4 regions of the Cupriavidus sp. 10L45 genome follow, and region 1 is predicted to be linked to each of the others. Evidence: predicted binding sites of a transcription regulator. Region 1 holds the regulator's gene; each other region holds the start of a gene.

Region 1 (4,854 bases):
GAGCAGTTGGGCGATTTCCGACAGGATTTCCAGATGTTGTTGCGTGGCCTGTTCCGGCACGAGCAGGAAGATCAACAGCGACACCGGCTTGCCGTCCGGCGATTCGAACGGAATGGGCTCGGCCAGGCGCATGAAGCCGGCCAGCGGCTGCTTGAGACCCTTGATGCGGCCATGCGGAATGGCCACGCCGGCACCCAGACCCGTGGAACCCAGCGATTCGCGCGCGAACAGGTTATCGGTCACGGTAGCACGCGCCACGCCATGGTTGTTCTCGAACAGGAGCCCGGCTTGCTCGAACACCCGCTTCTTGCTGGTGACGGTGACGTCGAGATGGATGTTGCCGGGTGGCAGCAATTTGGCCAAACGATTCATGGGCGATGCGCGAGAAGTCAGGTTAGCGGGCCGGGGCGCGAAGGCCGTCCCGCCGGATTCGGGGCGAAACTTGGGTACCGAGATCTTGTCTGGGACGCCCGCATTGGAGCGTCCGGCCATTATAGAGCAGGGCTCCACCGCGATTTTGCGATGCAGCGCCGGGGTCGCGGCGGTGCCACGACGTGCCGGCCGGCTTGCCCACCCGGGGTGTCCCGGGGCCGTCCTGTCGTTATTTGTATGGCGGAGCATACACCGAGGCGGGCGGCTTGCGAACACTTGTTCCCATTTTGACCGCTCCCGGGGGCCCCGGGTCGCCCTCCGGCGTGGCAATAAGGTAACGAAACATTCCAGGTGCCCGCACCGTCACCGCCATGGCGCGCGCCCATCAAAAAAGCCGCGCTGATTGCGCGGCTTGAGCTCTTCTTTTCAGTCCTCTGCAGGGTCGGCAACCGCTCTGTTTTCGGTTGCCTGCAGGTCTCTACTGCTGCGTCAGTTGCTGGGCGGCCATCTGGTACTTCACCGCCTCGCGATCGTGGCCCTGTACGCGGTCCTTGTAGCGGATGACCTGGCGGTCGAGCTTGTCGACCAGACAGTCGATCGCCGCATACAGATCTTCATGATGCGCTTCGACGAAGATGTCCTTCCCCTTCAGATGCAGATTGATTTCCGCGTACTGGCGCCGGTCCTTCTCCTTGTGGTTGTCCACCGATAGCAGCACGCTCACGCCGATGACCTGATCGAAATGCCTGACAATTCGCTCCAGTTTCGTTTCCACATACTCACGCAGCGGGGGCGTGATGTCGAGGTGGTGTCCACTGATCTTGAAGTTCATAGCGCTTCTCCTTCTGAAAGAGCCGCACCAGGCAGGCGGTTGCGGCTCGGCTACAAAGTCTTGCGGAGATTGACTGCGGGGATCTTGAGCGCTTCGCGGTATTTCGCCACCGTGCGGCGTGCGACCACGAAGCCTTGCTCACCCAGCAGTTCGGCGATCCGGCTGTCGGAAAGAGGATTCCTGGGGTCTTCGGCTCCTATCAGTTGCTTGATCAGCGCGCGGATTGCCGTGGAGGAGGCCGCGCCGCCAGTCTCCGTAGAGACGTGGCTCCCAAAGAAGTACTTCAACTCGAAAGTACCCATGGGCGTGGCCATGTACTTATTCGTGGTGACCCGGGAAATGGTCGACTCATGTAAACCGAGTGTATCGGCTATTTCCCGCAAAACCAAGGGGCGCATCGCGATTTCGCCATGCGTGAAAAAGTTCTTTTGACGTTCCACAATTGCCTGCGAAACACGCAGGATCGTATCGAATCGTTGCTGGATGTTCTTGATAAGCCACCGCGCCTCCTGAAGCTTCTGCTGCAGGCCTGCCGTCCCCGTTTCGCCCTTCGCGCCGCGCAGGATCTGCGCATACATGTCGTTGATGCGCAGCCGTGGCATGACATCCGGATTGAGCGCCGCGATCCACCCGCTGCCGCTCTTGCGCACGAACACGTCGGGCACCACGAAGTCGGCCTCGGGACGGTTGAACGCGTGCCCCGGATACGGCGCCAGCGAGCGAATCAGTTCGTGTGCCGCCTTCAGTGCTATTTCGTCCACCTGGAGCGCTTTCTTTAGCCGCGTGTAGTCGCGCACGGCCAGCAGTTCCAGATGATGATTGACGATGGTCAGCGCCAGCTCACGATGCGAGTGCTTCAGGCGACGCAATTGCAGGCTGAGGCACTCCGCGGCATTGCGCGCGCCCACGCCGGGCGGGTCGAAGCTCTGCAGCAGGGTCAGGATCGCGTGGACTTCGTCGATCTCGAATTCGAGTTCCTCGGGCAGTTCGGTGCAGATTTCCTCGAGCGAGGCGCTCAGGTAGCCGTCATCGTCGAGCGATTCGATCAGGAAGATGGCCAGGCCCTTGTCGCGCACCGAGATCTTCAGCGGGGCCAACTGCCCCATCAGGTGCTCGCGCAGCGTGGGCTCGGCATCGCGCAACTGCATCGGCGACTTTTCGTCCTCGTCGCCCTGGGGGCGGCGGGCGAAGTCGTCGAGGCTCCAGTCGCTGCCGTAGTCCTCGCTGCCGTTGTCGTTGTAGTTGTCGTCCTCACCGCCGGACGCGCCATCGGTGCGCGCGTCGCCGTTGGGCTGTGGCTCGGAGGAGGCCGGCGCGGGGGCGCTCTGGAGGTTGACCGAGCCATCGGCGGCTACCCGCAGCGGGCTTTCGATCCAGTCGTTTTCGCGTTCGAGCAGGGGATTTTCGGTCAGCGCCTGTTCCACTTCCTGCTGGAGTTCAAGCGTCGAGAGCTGCAACAATCGAATCGACTGTTGCAGCTGCGGGGTCAATGCCAGATGTTGCGAGAGACGAAGCTGAAGCGACGGTTTCATGCGACCTATTCTATGCGCATCCTTCCGACTATGGAACGGAAATTGCTATCGCCTATCGCTCTGACTTCCTGATCGACCCCGGCTGTCGCCGTGGAGGCCGGGAGAAGCGCGGCCGCACGCGGCGGCCGATGGGTCACATGCGGAAATTTTCGCCCAGGTACACGCGTCGCACGGACTCGTTGGCGATGATTTCCTCAGGCTGGCCGGCGGCCAGCACCGTGCCTTCGCTGATGATGTAGGCGTGGTCGCAGATGCCGAGCGTCTCGCGCACGTTGTGGTCGGTGATCAGCACGCCGATGTTGCGCGCCTTCAGGAAGCTCACGATGCGCTGGATTTCGCCCACGGCGATGGGGTCCACGCCGGCGAACGGCTCGTCCAGCAGGATGAAGCGCGGCGCGGAGGCCAGCGCCCGGGCAATTTCCACGCGGCGGCGCTCGCCGCCGGAGAGCGACAGCGCCGGGTTGTTGCGCAGATGGGCGATCTGCAGGTCGTCCAGCAGCGAATCCAGGCGGCGTTCGATCTCGGCCTTCGGCAGCGGCTTGCCCTTCTCCAATTGCAACTCGAGCACGGCGCGGATGTTTTCCTCGACGTTGAGCTTGCGGAAGACCGAGGCCTCCTGCGGCAGGTAGGACAGGCCCATGCGGGCGCGCTCGTGGATCGGCAGGCCGCTGATGTGCTGGTCGTCCAGCACGATGTCGCCCTCATCCAGTGCCACCAGGCCCACGATCATGTAGAACGACGTGGTCTTGCCGGCGCCGTTCGGACCGAGCAGGCCGACCACCTCGCCGCTCTTCACGTCCAGCGAGACGTCCTTGACCACGGTGCGCGAACCGTAGCGCTTCTTCAGGTGGCGCACGACCAGCGTGCTGCTGTCGGTACGGGCGGCCGACGGGGCTGCGGAGGCGTTCGGGGCGAGCGTGGCGGAGTCGTTCATCAGGTCAATGCATGCGTGACGCGGCGGGCGCGTCCGGGGTTCAGGGCTTGCCGGGCGCGGGCGCCGGCTTCAGTTCCAGCGGCGGTGGCGGCGCGGCGGCGCCGCTGGCCGGGTCCGCGCGCGGCGAGAGCACGGCGCGCACGCGGCCGGACGGGTTGCCGGTGGAGGTGTTGTTGTCGCCGCCGGCAGCCGTGTAGTACTCGTTGCGGCTGTCGTAGGTGATCACGGCGCCGCGGATCTCGTCGACGGTCTTCGCGCCGGCGATGCGCGCCGCGCGGGCATGACCGATCAGCTTCGACATTTCCTGCTTGCCGTCGTACTCGATGCGGTCGCCCCAGCCATCGATGTATTCGTCCACGCCGTCGCGCTTCTGGCGGATATACGCCTGGCGTCCCGGATTGGCCGTGGCCACCGCGTACTGGTAGCCCTCGGGGTCGGTGCGGATCTGCGCGGCGTCCGACTTCAGCACCATCGTGCCCTTGGTCAGCACGACGTTGCCGGTCAGCGTATAGATCTGCTTCACGTCGTCATAGCTGGCGTTGTTGGCCTCCAGCACCAGCGGCTTGTCCTTGTCGGCACGCTCCGCCAGGGCCGGCTGGGCCAGGGTCGCGCCGAGCGCGGCGATTGCCACCGCCAGGGCGGGCACGATGCGGCGACAGGACAACGTCGTCAGGGATGGGGTCATGTTGGTCAGCTGAGAGAATGACGGGCGATCCGTTGCCGGCGCCTGGCGTGCTTGTTGTTGTGCTTACTGCGTGGTCCGGGCCTGCCCCGACGGCGGATTCATGACGATGGTGCCGCGTACGTTGCCGAGCAATTGTACTTCGCGCGTGACATTGTTGAAGACCAGTCCGTTGGCCGTCATCACCGACGGGCCGCGCGTGAGTTGTACCGCTTTATCGGTCTTGACGATGTCGTCATTGACCAGCAACTGGAAATATTGCGATGCAGCGGTCATGCGCGGGTCCTTCGACGGATCCACGCCGGGTTGCCGTACCAGGAAGGCATTGCCGTACAGGTCGATGACCGAGCCCTCCGAGTTCATCACGCCCCGGTCCGCGTTGACCGTGACCGGGGGGCGGTCCGGCTGGTAGGCGCGCATGGCCGGCGTGGTCACCTCGTAGGTCTGGTCGTCCTCGAAATGGATCATCTTCACGCCGGTGAAGCGCATCTTGGTGGCGCCG
Region 2 (4,854 bases), on a different contig from region 1:
CGGCCTGCCCGGCGCTGGAGCGCGTCTATGTGTCGCGACTGCCGGAGAGCGGCGACTTTTCTCAAATCACGGGCGACGCCCATATCGCTACGCTCGAATCGGTGATCGGCCCGTCGTCGGCCTGGAACGGCCTGCCCTCGCAATCGTTGCCGGCCATCCCGCTGGACCCGGACGAGGACGCGACGATCTTCTACACCTCGGGCACTACCGGCAAGCCAAAGGGCGCCGTGGGCTCGCACCGCAACGCCACCTCCGTGGCCGTGGCGGCCCAGTTCAGCCCGCTGCGCAACCTGCTGCGGCGCGGCGAGCCGGTGCCCGAGCCGGATCCGAACGCCCCGCAGAAGGCGGCGCTGCTGGCGGTACCGTTCTTCCATGTCACGGGCTGCATGTCAGTGCTCAATGGCGCACTCGCGACGGGCGGCAAAATCGTGCTGCTGCATCGCTGGGACACGCTCCAGGCCATGGCGCTGATCGAGCGCGAACGCTGCACGGGGGCCGGCGGCGTGCCGACCATCGCCTGGCAGATCATCGAGCATCCCCGGCGCGGCGACTTCGATCTGTCATCGCTGGAGAACATGAACTATGGCGGCGCACCGGCCTCGCCGGAACTGGTGCGGCGCATCAAGGAAGTGTTTCCACACGCGGCTCCCGGCATTGGCTGGGGCATGACGGAGACCTCGGCCACCTTCACCAGCCACAGCGCGGAAGAGTACGTGTTCCGGCCAGACAGCAGCGGCCCGGCCCTGCCCATCGGCGAGATGAAGATCGACGATGGCTTCGGGCGCGCGCTGCCCTTGGGGGAGACCGGCGAGCTGATGGTGCGCGGCGCGAACGTGGTGCACGGCTACTGGAACAAGGCCGAGGCGACGGCCAAGACCTTCGTCGATGGCTGGCTGCACACTGGCGACATCGCCCGGCTGGATGCGGACGGCTTCCTCTATATCGTCGACCGGATGAAGGACATGCTGATCCGCGGCGGCGAGAACATCTACTGCATCGAGGTGGAAAGCGCGCTGTACGCCCATCCGGCCATCATGGATGCGGCGCTGGTCGGCATCCCGCACCGCACGCTGGGCGAGGAGCCCGGTGCGGTGGTGAGCCTGAAGCCGGGCATGGCTGCCACGGAAGCGGAGTTGCAGGATTTCGTGCGGCAGCAGCTGGCGGCGTTCAAGGTGCCAGTGCGGATTATCGTCAGCGGGGAGATGCTGCCGCGCAATCCCAATGGGAAGATTCTGAAATCGAATCTGCGCAAGCTGTTTGAAGCCTGAGGTTGCTGAGGGGCTGAGGCTTACTTGACGGGGATCGGTGTCCCGGCCGGCACCGGTACCGCCGTCACCGCGTTCTGCGGGCTGCCGCTGACGATGCGGTCGGAGTAGGTCAGATAGACCAGCGTGTTGCGCTTGCGGTCCACCGCACGCACCACGTGCAGGGTCTTGAACAGGATCGACATCCGCTCGGAAAACACGTCTTCCTGCGCCTTGACCGGGCCCTTGAAGGTGATGGGGCCCACCTGGCGGCAGGCAATCGACGCTTCCGGCGGGTCTTCGGCCATGCCGAGCGAGCCCTTGATGCCGCCCGTGCGCGCCCGCGAGACGTAGCAGGTGATGCCGTCCACCTGCGGATCGTCATAGGCTTCGATCACCACCTTGTCGGAGCCGGTGACGCGGAAATTCGTGCTGACGCTGCCGATTTCCTCGGCCTGCGTGATGCCGGAGAGCGCCCACAGGCCGGCGACGGCCATCATTCCGATGCGGATGTTCGCCATGGTCAGTCCGCCGAACCCTTGATCTCGTCGTGCCGGCGCTCCATTTCCTGGCGCAGCGCGCGGCGCTGCTGGGCGGCGGCAAAGCGCTGGCGCTCCACCTCGTCACGCGGTTGCAGCGGCGGCACCTCGGCCGGCGCGCCGTTGTCGTCCACGGCCACCATCGTGAAGTAGCAGCTATTGGTATGCCGTACCACCTTGCTGCGAATATTCTCAGTCACCACCTTGATGCCGATTTCCATCGAGCTGCGGCCGGTGTAGTTCACGGCAGACAGGAAGGTGACGAGTTCGCCCACGTGGATCGGCTGGCGGAACATCACCTGGTCCACCGACAGCGTGACCACATAGCGGCCGGCGTAGCGGCTGGCGCAGGCGTAGGCCACCATGTCCAGGTACTTCAGGATGGTGCCCCCGTGCACGTTGCCGGAGAAGTTGGCCATGTCCGGCGTCATCAGCACGGTCATGGAAAGCTGGTGGGACAGATCGTTCATCGCAGAAAATCCAGAAATGGAGCCTGAGGCGCGGGCAGTGTAACCCGACGAGGCGCGCCAATGGGCAAATCCGCGCGTGGACATCATGGCCCAAAAAGAAAAGCGGCCCCGAAGGCCGCTTTCCGTACTTTCAAGAACGCGAACTTGCTTACTTCTTCTTGTTCACGGCGTCCTTGAAACCCTGGCCGGCGGAGAACTTCACCGTCTTGGCGGCCGGGATCTTGATCGTTTCGCCGGTGCGCGGATTGCGGCCGGTACGGGCAGCACGCTTGCCCGAGCTGAAGCTACCAAACCCCACCAGGGTGACCGAGTCCCCCTTGGCCACTGCCTTTTTGATACTGTCCAGCGCGGCGTTCAGCGCGCGCTCGGCGGCGGCGTTGCTGAGTTCTGCTTCCGCGGCGATGGCCGATACCAGTTCACCTTTATTCATGGCTAGATTTCCCTTGTTGGTCGTCGTCACCGGACATCTGCCTGCCGGCAAATTACCGATCGGCGCAGTCTAATCTGCCCTTTGCGCCTTGGGCAATCCCCAGTGGCACCGAAGCAACGAAAACGGCCGGAAAACGTTCTCTGGCAAGACTTAGCGGGGGTTTTACCCCTCTTTTCCCCAAATGGAATCGTCACTTTTTCAGCCCGACACGTATCGTGCGGCGCACATGCACGGGGCCGCGCTTCGTCGGCCTCCCCCCGGGCGAGGACGCACCATTCTGGATCGCACCGCGCGCGCTATACGCCCGCTTTTGGCGCATGGCGATCCATAATGAGGCGTGGCTCGTACGGCGGCGCAGCCGCTGCGCGCAATAGTTGATCCGACAACTCGCCCGGAAACGCCACACCAGTGCGCCACGCACCGCCTCGGCGCTATTTTCCCCATTTTGCATCGCTGTCTGGAACGGATTTTGCATACTCGTGCTCCCATTTTGAGCATTGAGGTAGCAATGGAAAACTGGAAAACGGGCGCCGATGCGATGTTCATCCTGCTCGGCGCCATCCTGGTACTCGCCATGCACGCGGGATTTGCATTCCTGGAACTCGGCACGGTGCGCAAGAAAAACCAGGTGAATGCACTGGTGAAAATCCTTGTTGATTTTGCCGTTTCCACGATTGCTTACTTTTTTGTCGGTTATACGGTGGCGTACGGGGTGCAATTCATGTCCGGTGCCGAAGTCCTGGCACAAAAGAGCGGATATGAACTGGTGAAATTCTTCTTCCTCGCCACATTTGCGGCGGCCATTCCGGCGATTATTTCGGGAGGCATTGCGGAGCGCTCGCGATTCAATCCGCAACTGGTCGCCACATTCATCCTGGTAGGTTTTGTCTACCCGTTCTTCGAAGGTATCGCCTGGAACAACCGCTTCGGCATCCAGGACTGGATCGCCTCGGTTGCAGGCTCGCCGTTTCACGATTTCGCAGGCTCGGTCGTCGTGCATGCCGTGGGCGGCTGGATCGCCCTGCCCGCCGTGTTGCTGCTGGGCGCCCGGCGCGGCCGGTACTCGAAGGACGGCCGCATCAGCGCGCATCCGCCCTCGAACATCCCCTTCCTGGCGCTCGGCGCCTGGGTGCTGGCGGTGGGCTGGTTCGGCTTCAATGTGATGAGCGCCCAGACCGTGGACAAGATCAGCGGCCTGGTGGCCATCAATTCGCTGATGGCGATGGCCGGCGGCACGCTGGCGGCGTGGTGGGCCGGCCGCAACGACCCCGGCTTCGCCTACAACGGCCCGCTGGCCGGGCTGGTGGCCGTGTGCGCCGGCTCGGACCTCATGCATCCGCTCGGCGCGCTGATCACCGGCGCGGTGGCCGGCGTGCTGTTCGTCTATTTGTTTACGCTGGCCCAGAACAAGTGGCATATCGATGACGTGCTGGGCGTCTGGCCGCTGCACGGCTTGTGCGGCGCCTGGGGCGGCATCGCGGCGGGCATCTTCGGCACCCATGCGCTCGGCGGCATGGGCGGGGTGTCGCTGGTCGCGCAGCTGATCGGCACGGCGCTCGGCATCGTCATCGCGCTGGTGGGCGGCACGGTAGTCTACGGTGCACTGAAGAAATTCGTCGGAATACGACTGGATGCCGAAGCCGAGTTCAATGGCGCGGACCTGACCCTGCACCGCATTTCGGCCACCCCGGAGCGCGAGACCAACTGGTAATCCACCCTTGTTGGGACTGGGAGAAAGCGGCCGGACAGCGTTCCGGCCGCTTTGTTATTTGCGCATATCGAACGGCGGATTTTCGCGAAATTATTAACTTGAACTTGCCCGCGACGAGGCCAATAATGCCCTTGCCTAACAGGAGCATGCCCCATGGATACCTCTTCGTTGCAGAGCTTTCGCGAGTTGATCGTCGGTTACGCCACCGTGTTCGGCGTCAAGATCCTGGCCGCGCTGGCCTTCTGGGTGATCGGCCGCTGGCTGATCCATTTCGTCGTCCGGCTGGTCCAGAACTCGCTGGCCCGGCAGAAGGTGGACCCCACGCTGCTGCGCTACGTCGGCTCCATCGTCACCGTCACCCTCAACGTGGTGCTGGTGATCGGTATCCTCGGCTACTTCGGCATCCAGACCACCACCTTCGCGGCGCTGATTGCGGCGGCTGGCGTGGCCATCGGCATGG
Region 3 (4,854 bases), on a different contig from region 1:
CCTGGCTCGCTTCCGGCATCGGCCTGTTCGTGGTGGGATGGATCATCCAGTTCGTCGGGCACTACTACGAGGGGCGCAAGCCGGCGTTCGTCGATGACCTCGTCGGGCTGCTGATCGGCCCGCTCTTCCTGGTGGCGGAGACCGCGTTCGCGATGGGCCTTGCCCGCGAAACGCACGACGCAATGGCCGCGCACGTGCACTGATCGGGTCAGATTCCAGATCTTCGGGCACACGCCGCGCACGCCAAAGTGGGGGGACGTACCCCCTTTACGCGTGCGCAAGGCCCGCTCGCGAGCCCGTTGCTGACGCAAAGCAGCGACAAAACCCGGGGTTTTCACTGGGTTTGACGTGCCTCATGTACGAAAACCCCTTGACTTGCGGTACTTTCCGCTATGATTCAGTGCGTACCGGCACCCGTGATTCGCAACGTGCCACTGCGGTGAGACGCAGCGATACGCGGCGATACGCCGGGACACATTCTTCAACTCACGTATATCGATATGGCGACCAAAGCGAAACCGACCACGAAGACTGCAACCAAGCCCGCTGCCAAGAAGGCACCGGCAACCAAGGCACCCGTGAAGGCTGCCGCCAAGAAGGCCGCTCCGGCCAAGAAGGCTGCTCCCGCCGCTGCTCCGGCTCCGAAGCCGCTGAAGGACACCTTCAACAAGTCGAGCCTGGTCGCTCACCTGGTAGCTCAGACCCAGCTGGAAGCCAAGGCCGTGAAGTCGGTGCTGGCCCATCTGGAAAACACCATCGTCAGCGCGCTGAACAAGAAGGGCGCCGGCGAATTCACGCTGCCGGGCCTGCTGAAGGTGACCGCACAGCAAGTGCCGGCCAAGAAGAAGCGCTTTGGCAAGGACCCGTTCACGGGTGAAGAGCGTTGGTTCCCGGCCAAGCCGGCCAGCGTCAAGGTCAAGGTCCGTCCGCTGAAGAAGCTGAAGGACGCCGCGGCCTGATCGCCACGCATCTTTGGTAGTCCTGAAAACCCCACCCGCTCCGGCGCGTGGGGTTTTTTGTTGCCCGGATGCCCGGGCGGCGAGGGCGGCGAGGGCGGGTCAGTACGCCTTGAAATTGGCTGCCACGCGCTGGCGCAGGAAATCGCCCGCCGAGATGGCTGGGTACAGCCGTGCAGGGCCCTCGATCGTCGCCTCGCGGTTGGCCTGGCAGAAGAACGCCAGGCTGTAGCGCGGGCCCATGTACTCGCCCGGCGCGGGGTTGCGCACGCGGTGGAAGTTGGACGGCAGGCGGTCATCGCTCCAGCGCATCAGCATGTCCCCGATATTGCACGTGATGACGTCTTCGTCCGGGGCGATGGGCGTCCACGCCTGCGCCTCCATCTCCTTGCCCGGACAGACCTGCAGGCCGCCCTGGCCCTGGCGCTGGAACAGCAGCGTCAGGCAGTCGAAATCCGTATGGGCACCGGCACGCCAGAGTTCGAGTTTGTCCTGCGCCTCGGGCGGAATCGCGTAGTAGTGCAGCAGCCGCAGCGTGCTCTGGTAGTCCGGCGCGGCCGGGTCGTGGGCGCGCGTGAAGAATTCCGGATCGAAGCCGAGCTTGTCGGCGAAGCAGGACAGGAGCTTCATGCCCACCTCCCAGCACTGGCGCTCGAAGGCCAGCATGGTGGCCTGGAAGCCGGCCAGCTCCGCCTCAGTGGGCCATAGCGGCGCCATGTGCGGGCGCGTGATCTGGTAGGACTCCTTCTGGTCCGGCGTGCCCGTGGACGGCCGTACCTGCGCGCGGGACTCCCAGCCGGCGTTGTTGGCCTTCTGCAGCGGATACAGGCCCTTCACGGCCTCCGGCAGCGCGAAGAAGCGTTCGGTCATGGCGAAGGCTTCGCGCACGGCGGCGAGGTCGATGCCATGGTTCGCCACCTGGAAGAAGCCGACGTCCACGGCCGCATGCCAGAGTTCGTCGGCGATCTCGGCCTTGCGGCGGGGGTAGTCGGAGAGGTCGATGCGGCGGATCTCGCGCGCGCTGGTCTCGTGGCCTTGCGCGCCCATGCGGGATTCGCGGGCCAGTTCGTGGAGGGAGGCGGTGTCGGTCATGATCGTTCCGGAGTCAGGAAAGGTTGGGTGCGGTCCTGCCTTTCGCGCGATGACTGCCGGGGGATCTGACCTGCGGACGATCTCTTGAGCCCCGGTGCCAGTCGCGCAAGGGCGGGGCACGGACGTCAAGAGCAATTTCCTGCCGCGCACCGGGGGTGGGCGGTTGAACGCTTCTACTCTTCGGGGGGTGAGATTGCAGGTTTCGGGCCAGGGGGATGGCGCCGATTTTGACCCAGTTCCGGGCCGATTTGCGCCGGGGTGGCGCACGCCATGCCGCAGGATGGTGCGGCGCGCCCAAAAAAAAACGCCGGCGCAAAGGCCGGCGTTCAGTTCTTTCCTCCCGCAGCGGGGAGGGCACCACATGACCGCTTACTGCGGTCCCAGCTTGCGGATCAGGGCGTCCAGCTTGCCCATTTCCTCTTCGTTCAGGTCCGTCAGCGGTGCGCGCACCGGGCCGGCATCGTGGCCAACCAGCTTGGCGCCGGCCTTGACGATCGACACCGCGTAGCCGTGCTTGCGGTTACGGATGTCCAGGTACGGCAGGAAGAAGTCGTCGATCAGGCGACCCACGGTAGCGTGGTCGTCCGCCGCGATGGCGCGGTAGAAGTCCATCGCCGTCTTCGGGATGAAGTTGAACACGGCCGACGAGTACACCGGCACGCCCAGCGCCTTGTAGGCAGCGGCGTAGACCTCGGCGGTGGGCAGGCCGCCCAGGTAGGCCAGGCGGTCGCCGAGCTTGCGGCGCACGCGCACCATTGCCTCGATCTCGCCCACGCCGTCCTTGAAGCCGATCAGGTTCGGGCAGCGGTCGACCACGCGTTCCAGCAGGTCGGCGCCGATGCGCGAGTTGGCGCGGTTGTAGACGATCACGCCGCACTTGGTGGCCTTGCAGACCTCTTCAATGTGGTTGGCGATGCCTTCTTCGCTGGCTTCGGTCAGGTAATGCGGCATCAGCAGGATGCCGTGCGCGCCCAGGCGCTCGGCTTCCTTGGCGTATTCGATGGCCACGCGGGTCGGGCCGCCGGCGCCGGCCAGGATGGGTACCTTGCCACGGCAGGTTTCCACCGCGGTGCGGATCACGTTCGAATAGTCCTGCTGCGTCAGCGAGAAGAACTCGCCCGTGCCGCCGGCTGCGAACAGGGCCGAGGCGCCGTACGGGGCCAGCCATTCCAGGCGTTCGATATAGGTCGACGGGCGGAAATTGCCCTGTTCGTCAAAGTCGGTCACGGGGAACGAAAGCAGGCCGTCCGAAATAATCTGCTTGAGTTCTTGCGGTGTAGTCATGTCGCTCATCCTGATCGCCACATGGCGAAAATGGTGTGGTTTGTTAATGGGGCAAGGCCCGTTCGATGACCTCGCACCCAACTGCTGAGTGGATTCGAGATAAGTCATCGTACAACTAACAACTTGACGGTGCAAGGGCTAAGGGCACGACCGAGGGAAAACCCCGGCATTTTTGCCCGCACCGGGGGTGGGCAGACGAGGGGGGCGTCACATCGCCCAGACCTGCCGATCGCCCGCCAGGCCGCAAGGAGATTGAAAGGAAGGCCATCGGGCCCGATGCCCGAAAGCAGGGCGATTTGCACCGTTCAGGGTAAACGCGCACTGTGTCTGACGGAACCGCGTCCCTATAATCGCAGTCGTACGACGACATATCACAAGCCGGTTCCCACGCATTCTGCACCCGGTCCCCGGCTGTGAGGAGACCCCGATGAACGCAAGCCCCACTTCCAGCACCGCCGCCGCGACTTCTGTCGAAGGCGCGCGCCGCACCAACGTCCGCTACTGGATTCTCCTGCTCATCTTCATTGTGACCACGGTCAACTACGCCGACCGGGCCACGCTGTCGATCACCGGCCCCGCGATGCGCGAGGAGTTCGGCTTCAGCGCCGTGCAGATGGGCTATATCTTCTCCGCCTTCAGCTGGGCCTATGTGATGGCGCAGATTCCAGGCGGCTGGCTGCTCGACCGCTTCGGCGCACGCCGCATCTACGCGGCCAGCATCTTCGTCTGGTCGTTCTTCACGCTGCTGCAGGGCTGGCTGGGCGTGTTCGCCACCATCGGCTCGGTCATGACCGTACTGTTCGCGCTGCGCTTTGCCGTGGGCCTGGCCGAATCGCCGGCTTTCCCGGCCAACGCCAAGGTGGTCGCCAGCTGGTTCCCCACCGCCGAGCGTGGCACGGCATCGGCCATCTTCAACGCCGCCCAGTACTTCGCCGCCGTGGTCTTCACGCCGCTGATGGCCTGGGTCGTCCATAGCTGGGGCTGGCACCACGTCTACCTGTGGATGGGCCTGATGGGCATGGCGCTGGCGCTGGTATGGCTCAAGATCATGCGCAGCCCGGCCACGCACCCGGCCGTGAACCGCGCCGAACTCGACTATATCGAGCAGGGCGGCGGGCTGATCCATATGAACGAAGGCGCCGGCCAGGCCAAGGAAAAGGCACCGGCGGGCTGGTTCTACGCCAAGCAACTGCTCTCCAACCGCATGCTGGCTGGCGTGTACCTCGGCCAGTACTGCATCAACGTGCTGACGTACTTCTTCCTGACGTGGTTCCCGGTGTACCTGGTGCAGGCGCGCGGCATGTCGATCCTGAAGGCGGGCTTCGTGGCCTCGCTGCCGGCTATCTGCGGCTTCCTGGGCGGGGTGCTGGGCGGGGTGATCTCCGACAGCCTGCTGCGCAAGGGCTACTCGCTGACCTTCGCGCGCAAGCTGCCCATCGTGGTCGGCATGCTGCTGTCCGTGTCGATGATTGCCTGCAACTACGTGGATGCCGAGTGGCTGGTGGTCGGCATCATGGCGCTG
Region 4 (4,854 bases), on a different contig from region 1:
CCCGAGGGCTTCTACCCGTACGTCCGCGAGTGTCCCACCGGCTGGCAGCGGGTGCCGCCGACGCCGTCTTCGTCCACCACGCCGCAGGGCCGTGTTCCGGGAGCGACGTCATGAATCCGCGCATCCTTCCCCTGTTGCTGGCGGGCACGCTGGGCCTTGGCGCCTGCGCGGTCATGCCGTCCGGCCCGAGCGTGATGGCGCTGCCGGGCACCGGCAAGACCTTCGACCAATTCCGGGGCGATGACTACAACTGCCGCCAGTTCGCATTCGGTCAGGTGGGCGGCGTAAGCGCCCAGCAGGCATCGAACACGGCCGCCGTGGGCAGCGCGGCCATCGGCACGGCACTCGGCGCAGCGGCCGGGGCGGCCTTCGACGGCGGTTCGGGCGCGGCCATCGGCGCCGGCGTGGGCCTGCTCACTGGCGCCGCCGTGGGGGCCGGGAACTCGTATAACGCGGGATATGGCTCGCAGCGGCAGTACGACGCCGCCTACGTCCAGTGCATGTACGCCAGCGGCAACCGCGTGCCGGTCTACGGGCAGATGGTGTCCACGCCGCGCGCCACCAGCTACGCGGCGCCGCCGTCGAACTACCAGCCCTACTATCCTCCGCCCCCGCCGCCCGGTTACGTGCGCTGACGGCTTCGGCCCTGGCTGGGTTTCGGCTCAGCCGTGGCCCTGCCGGGCGCGTACGCGCACCCAGGCGCAGAAGTCGCGCGGACGGTGCGCGTCGTCCATTTCCTCGCAAGCCTTGTCCAGCGTGTTGAACTGTGCGGCTTCGTCGCCCTGATAGTAATAGCGCAGGCGATCCATCCACAGCCGCGCGCGCTCTGGCTGGCCGGTCAGCGCCAGTAGCCACGCGGTGCGGCCGATCAGGTTCGGGGTGGGCAGCAGGTGCAGCGCGTCGAGGTGCCCGGGTAGCAATTCGGCGGCATTCTGGGCCGTGATGACGGTCCGCTCGATGGCCTCCGACGCGGCGTGCTGGCGGAACCAGTGGCGCGGCATCGGCAGGCCATCGCGCCGTTCATCGCTCGCATACTCGCGCGCTTCCACGCGGCGGTAGTCCTGCCAGAGCGTGGTCAGGATGATGGCCGAGAGCGCGACGAAGGCGATGCCGATGCCCATCGCCGCCGGCTTGGGGAGGCGCAGTTTGCCGAAGCCGGACGGCTCCAGCCAGCCCAGCAGGAAGCAGAACGGCAGGAAGAAGTAGAGGTAATGGAGCGGGTATTCGAGCATCGAATGCGCGCCGACCATCGCCAGCCAGAGCAGGATCACCACGGTCTGCGGCCGCTCCGCCGACGCCGCGAGCCAGAGGCGACTACGCACCACGCGCCACAGCCACGCCAGCAGCAGCACCCCCACGCCCGCCGTCCCCATCAAACCGGTCTTCGCCAGCAGATCGAGCACGGCGTTGTGGGCGTGCAGGGACATCTCGGCCGTCACGCGCAGTTGCGACATCTGCTGGAACTGCGCCCAGCCGAACTCCCCGTAACCCACGCCGAGCAGCGGATGCGAGCGGAACATGGCGATGGCATGCGCCCACAGCGCGCCGCGTGCCGAGACCTGATCGCCGGCCTTCAGTTGCGCGACGGTATCGAACAATCGCCAATCGAATGCCTGCCCGGCGCTCTTGATGACCGTCTGCAGCACCACGATGCCGACGACCAACAGCACGGCGGCGAGCACGAGGCCGGGCGGGCGCGCCATCGGATTCGGCCCGCGCCGCTCGCCGCGCGCCATCGCGGCGGCGATCAGGGCATAGATGGCGGCCAGCCCAACGTGGACAAGGCCCGTGCGCGAGCCGGTCAGCGCGATACCCGACTCGAGCAGCAGCACGGCGGCCAGCCAAGCCGCAAACCCGAGCCGCGCCCGCCGCGCCAGCCACATCGCGGCAACCAGGCCAAAGCCGTGGATCGTCGCCTGATGGTTGGGCTGGTTCAGGTTGCCCCACAGCCGGCGGTTGGTGTCGTAGAAATATTCCGAAACGAGGCCGAACATCTGGTCTTCCATATGGAAGACCTGGATCCACTGGGCCAACGTGCCGAGCAGCCCGGCGACGAGGAAGGTGATGGCGACGGCATCGACAATTTCGGCGCGCTCCTCGGTGGACAACCCCTGGCCAAGGCACCATGCGGCGACCATCATGGCGGCGCCGAGGGCGAGGACGATCTGGGTGGTGAAGCGGCTGCCCGTGATATCGGCCATGCCGGCGGCAGACTGGACGAGCGTCGTGAGGATCAGCCAGAGCGGCAGCAGGACGATCCAGGGGACTTGGGGGGTGTCTGGCGAACGCCGAAAGGCCAGCAGGCAGACCAGCGCGACACCGAGCACGCCGGCCATCCATTCGCCGTAGAAGGTGGCGAGCGGAAGCGTGTGCTTCGAAACCAGCAGCGGGAGGGTAAAGGCGGCGATGATCGCCGACCCCGGAAGCAAAGCCCTGGATGGCGGCATGCGGGCGCGAGGGGAAGGAAAGGCGCCATGATAGCGTGGCGGCTTGCGGAAGCAGGAAAAGAAAAAGCGCCCGAAGGCGCTTTTTCTACATCAGCATCAGGCGAGGGAAAGGCTCGCTGATGGCTTGATATTAAATCGCCTGGCCAATCGGGCAACCCGAAGGAGCGTAGCTGGCTTTCCAACCAGCGTTGTTGCTAGCTGTAACGAAGCAGCGCCACGTACCAGTATCTTGGCGCTGCCAGTTGATGGTGGCACCTGCCACGGAAGGGCTAGCATTCTTGTTGGTGCCTGCGTCCGTGGTCAGCGTCGACGACCAGACAAATGCGCCGGTGTTCACGTTAGCGGGCACATTCGGATCGGCATACAGATTCGACTGAACAAAGCCAATATCGGCCAAGGCGGCAACCGCGGCGCCGTTGCTCAGACGATCTTCAAATGCCGTCTTGTACGCGCCCATTTCGCTGACTGCACGTGCCACCTGCGTACGCGCCGTGTAATCCTGATATTGCGGAATCGCGATAGCAGCCAGGATACCGATGATCGCAACCACGATCATCAGTTCGATCAGCGTGAAACCCTTTTGGGCTTGGCGACCCAGTTTTTTGATTTGTTGTACCCGTTGCATAAGGATTGACCCCTCGATGAGATTTTCGTTACAGAAAGAAACATCTGCTTGCATGTGATGCATTACCCCTAAAGCAGGGAGTGTGCCAGGCCAGCAAATGCCGATAATCTCATGCGGGAGTGACAAAATTTGGCCGATCTACGATTCCAAGGGACGGCTAATCAACAAAATTTGTCACATTTTGTGTCTACGGGACTGACAAAGTTTTGCAGTGGACCGGCGTGGGCGGATCAAGCCTCAGGCGTATAGCCCCACCGGTACCGACATGCCTTAGGCCGCACATTTTCACGGGTATTCGAATAACAGTCCCAGGACGCCGCGCCGCCGCCAGCGTAGCCTTCAGACGGTTTGCCGGTCCCACTCAACTCAAGCTCCACGAACTTGCCCCGGAGCAGCGGCGACGCGTCCTCGCGGAAGTACGCCCGGAGAAAGCACCCGCCGCCGTCTGAGACCTGGCCCATGCGCTGGGCCACCACGCGCTCCACGTACTTTCCGTTAATGGTTGCAGCCGGCGGCAAGGCGGCATCGTTCTCCCCGGTGTTGTCAGGACATTGAGAGGACAAGACATAGGTCTCCAGCACCGAGACCTTCAATCCCCCCAGCAAATACAGCCCCTCGGCGAACTGGGCCCGCGCCACGTACGCGCGGTACTGCGGCAGGGCGAGGCTGGCCAGGATGCCGATGATCGCCACCACGATCATCAGCTCGATCAGCGAAAAGCCCGCCCGCCGTGGAAGGCGCTTGCGGCGATCCATGGCGCACCGCCTCAGGCCGAGGTGGAACTCGATCCCCGCACGCTGCAGGACTTCGGCATCAGCTTGTGGTCCACGTTGGAGAAGCAATCCCAGGTGAACGAGCCCTCGGAGCCCTTCAGTTCCAACTCCACATGCTTGCCGGCCAGCGCCTGCGAGACGTCACTCCGGAACCGGGCCGTGATCACGCAACCGCCGGAGTCGCCCACCACGCCATTGGCCTTGGTTTCCACCGATGCCACATACCGGCCATTGATGGTCGAACTCAGCGGCAGGCCGGAGTTATTGGCCGTCTTGTTGTCCGGGCACGACCCGGAGCTGACGTACGCCTCCACCAGCGACGTCTTCAGGCCCGACGCCAGCGTCAGCGCCTCGGCAAACTGGGCCCGCGCCACGTAGTCGCGATACTGCGGAATGGCAAGGCTGGCCAGGATGCCGATGATCGCCACCACGATCATCAGTTCGATCAGCGTGAAGCCGGCGCGCGTGGCCCGGCGAACAAGACGGCCAAGCCGCCGTGGATAAGTGTTGGTGTGTTGCATAGGACCCCCTTTCTGGTTGTCGTCATCGACGCGATGACTGGGGTCGTATGCTGTGGCGGGCTGCGCGCTACAAATTTGATCGCGCGCAAGCCGCCGGACGTTGATTCACTCTGATGGAAATGCACCATAAATGGCGCATTTCGGCCCGATTTTTTCGATGCTGACCGAGGCTGGGAGCGCTCCCACCCCCTGTCAGCCGCCGGTGCGCAGATCAGGCCGGACTGGCCGCCGCAGCCGCCGCCACGTGGCTGCACGCCTTGGGCAGGTACTTCCGTTCAGCGCCCGATTCGCACTGCCACGCCACGGCACCCTGGTCCGCGCCGGTCATGCGCAGCGTCAGGGACTTGCCGACCAGCCCCTTGGCGATGCCAGCGTCCTTGAAGTTGGCGACGATGGTGCAGCCACCCGCCGCCGTGGGCGTGCCGCCCGTGACCACGCTCTTGATGTACGTCCCGGCAATGCTGGTCGCCAGCGGAATCCCGTCCGCC

The links. Region 1 encodes sigma-54, which starts transcription at its own class of promoters, with help from an activator protein. Its sites were predicted from a motif close to TGGCANGNAANCTGCTTT; they were not measured.
Region 2: AC1DFU_RS13565 (ammonium transporter) is a predicted target of sigma-54. The motif match lies at 3,142-3,159, and genes of this name have one in related genera.
Region 3: AC1DFU_RS13520 (isopenicillin N synthase family dioxygenase) is a predicted target of sigma-54. The motif match lies at 2,241-2,258, and genes of this name have one in related genera.
Region 4: AC1DFU_RS22425 (pilin) is a predicted target of sigma-54. The motif match lies at 3,143-3,160, and genes of this name have one in related genera.

The regions. Positions count from the first base shown of each region.
Region 1 is NZ_JBFTJC010000003.1:13,811-18,664, reverse strand. Features, by position in the region: gene AC1DFU_RS05970 (PTS sugar transporter subunit IIA) at 1-372, opposite strand, end outside; gene hpf (ribosome hibernation-promoting factor, HPF/YfiA family) at 851-1,204, opposite strand; gene AC1DFU_RS05960 (RNA polymerase factor sigma-54) at 1,255-2,736, opposite strand; gene lptB (LPS export ABC transporter ATP-binding protein) at 2,870-3,670, opposite strand; gene lptA (lipopolysaccharide transport periplasmic protein LptA) at 3,711-4,355, opposite strand; gene lptC (LPS export ABC transporter periplasmic protein LptC) at 4,419-4,854, opposite strand, start outside.
Region 2 is NZ_JBFTJC010000006.1:301,850-306,703, forward strand. Features, by position in the region: gene AC1DFU_RS13545 (class I adenylate-forming enzyme family protein) at 1-1,268, shown strand, start outside; gene AC1DFU_RS13550 (CreA family protein) at 1,289-1,765, opposite strand; gene AC1DFU_RS13555 (acyl-CoA thioesterase) at 1,768-2,253, opposite strand; gene AC1DFU_RS13560 (HU family DNA-binding protein) at 2,402-2,683, opposite strand; gene AC1DFU_RS13565 (ammonium transporter) at 3,192-4,394, shown strand; gene AC1DFU_RS13570 (mechanosensitive ion channel family protein) at 4,548-4,854, shown strand, end outside.
Region 3 is NZ_JBFTJC010000006.1:294,047-298,900, reverse strand. Features, by position in the region: gene AC1DFU_RS13530 (Mpo1 family 2-hydroxy fatty acid dioxygenase) at 1-203, shown strand, start outside; gene AC1DFU_RS13525 (HU family DNA-binding protein) at 501-959, shown strand; gene AC1DFU_RS13520 (isopenicillin N synthase family dioxygenase) at 1,059-2,048, opposite strand; gene kdgD (5-dehydro-4-deoxyglucarate dehydratase) at 2,418-3,332, opposite strand; gene AC1DFU_RS13510 (MFS transporter) at 3,760-4,854, shown strand, end outside.
Region 4 is NZ_JBFTJC010000013.1:159,234-164,087, reverse strand. Features, by position in the region: gene AC1DFU_RS22440 (hypothetical protein) at 1-114, shown strand, start outside; gene AC1DFU_RS22435 (hypothetical protein) at 111-635, shown strand; gene AC1DFU_RS22430 (Wzy polymerase domain-containing protein) at 663-2,447, opposite strand; gene AC1DFU_RS22425 (pilin) at 2,578-3,072, opposite strand; gene AC1DFU_RS22420 (pilin) at 3,303-3,827, opposite strand; gene AC1DFU_RS22415 (pilin) at 3,839-4,366, opposite strand; gene AC1DFU_RS22410 (pilin) at 4,578-4,854, opposite strand, start outside.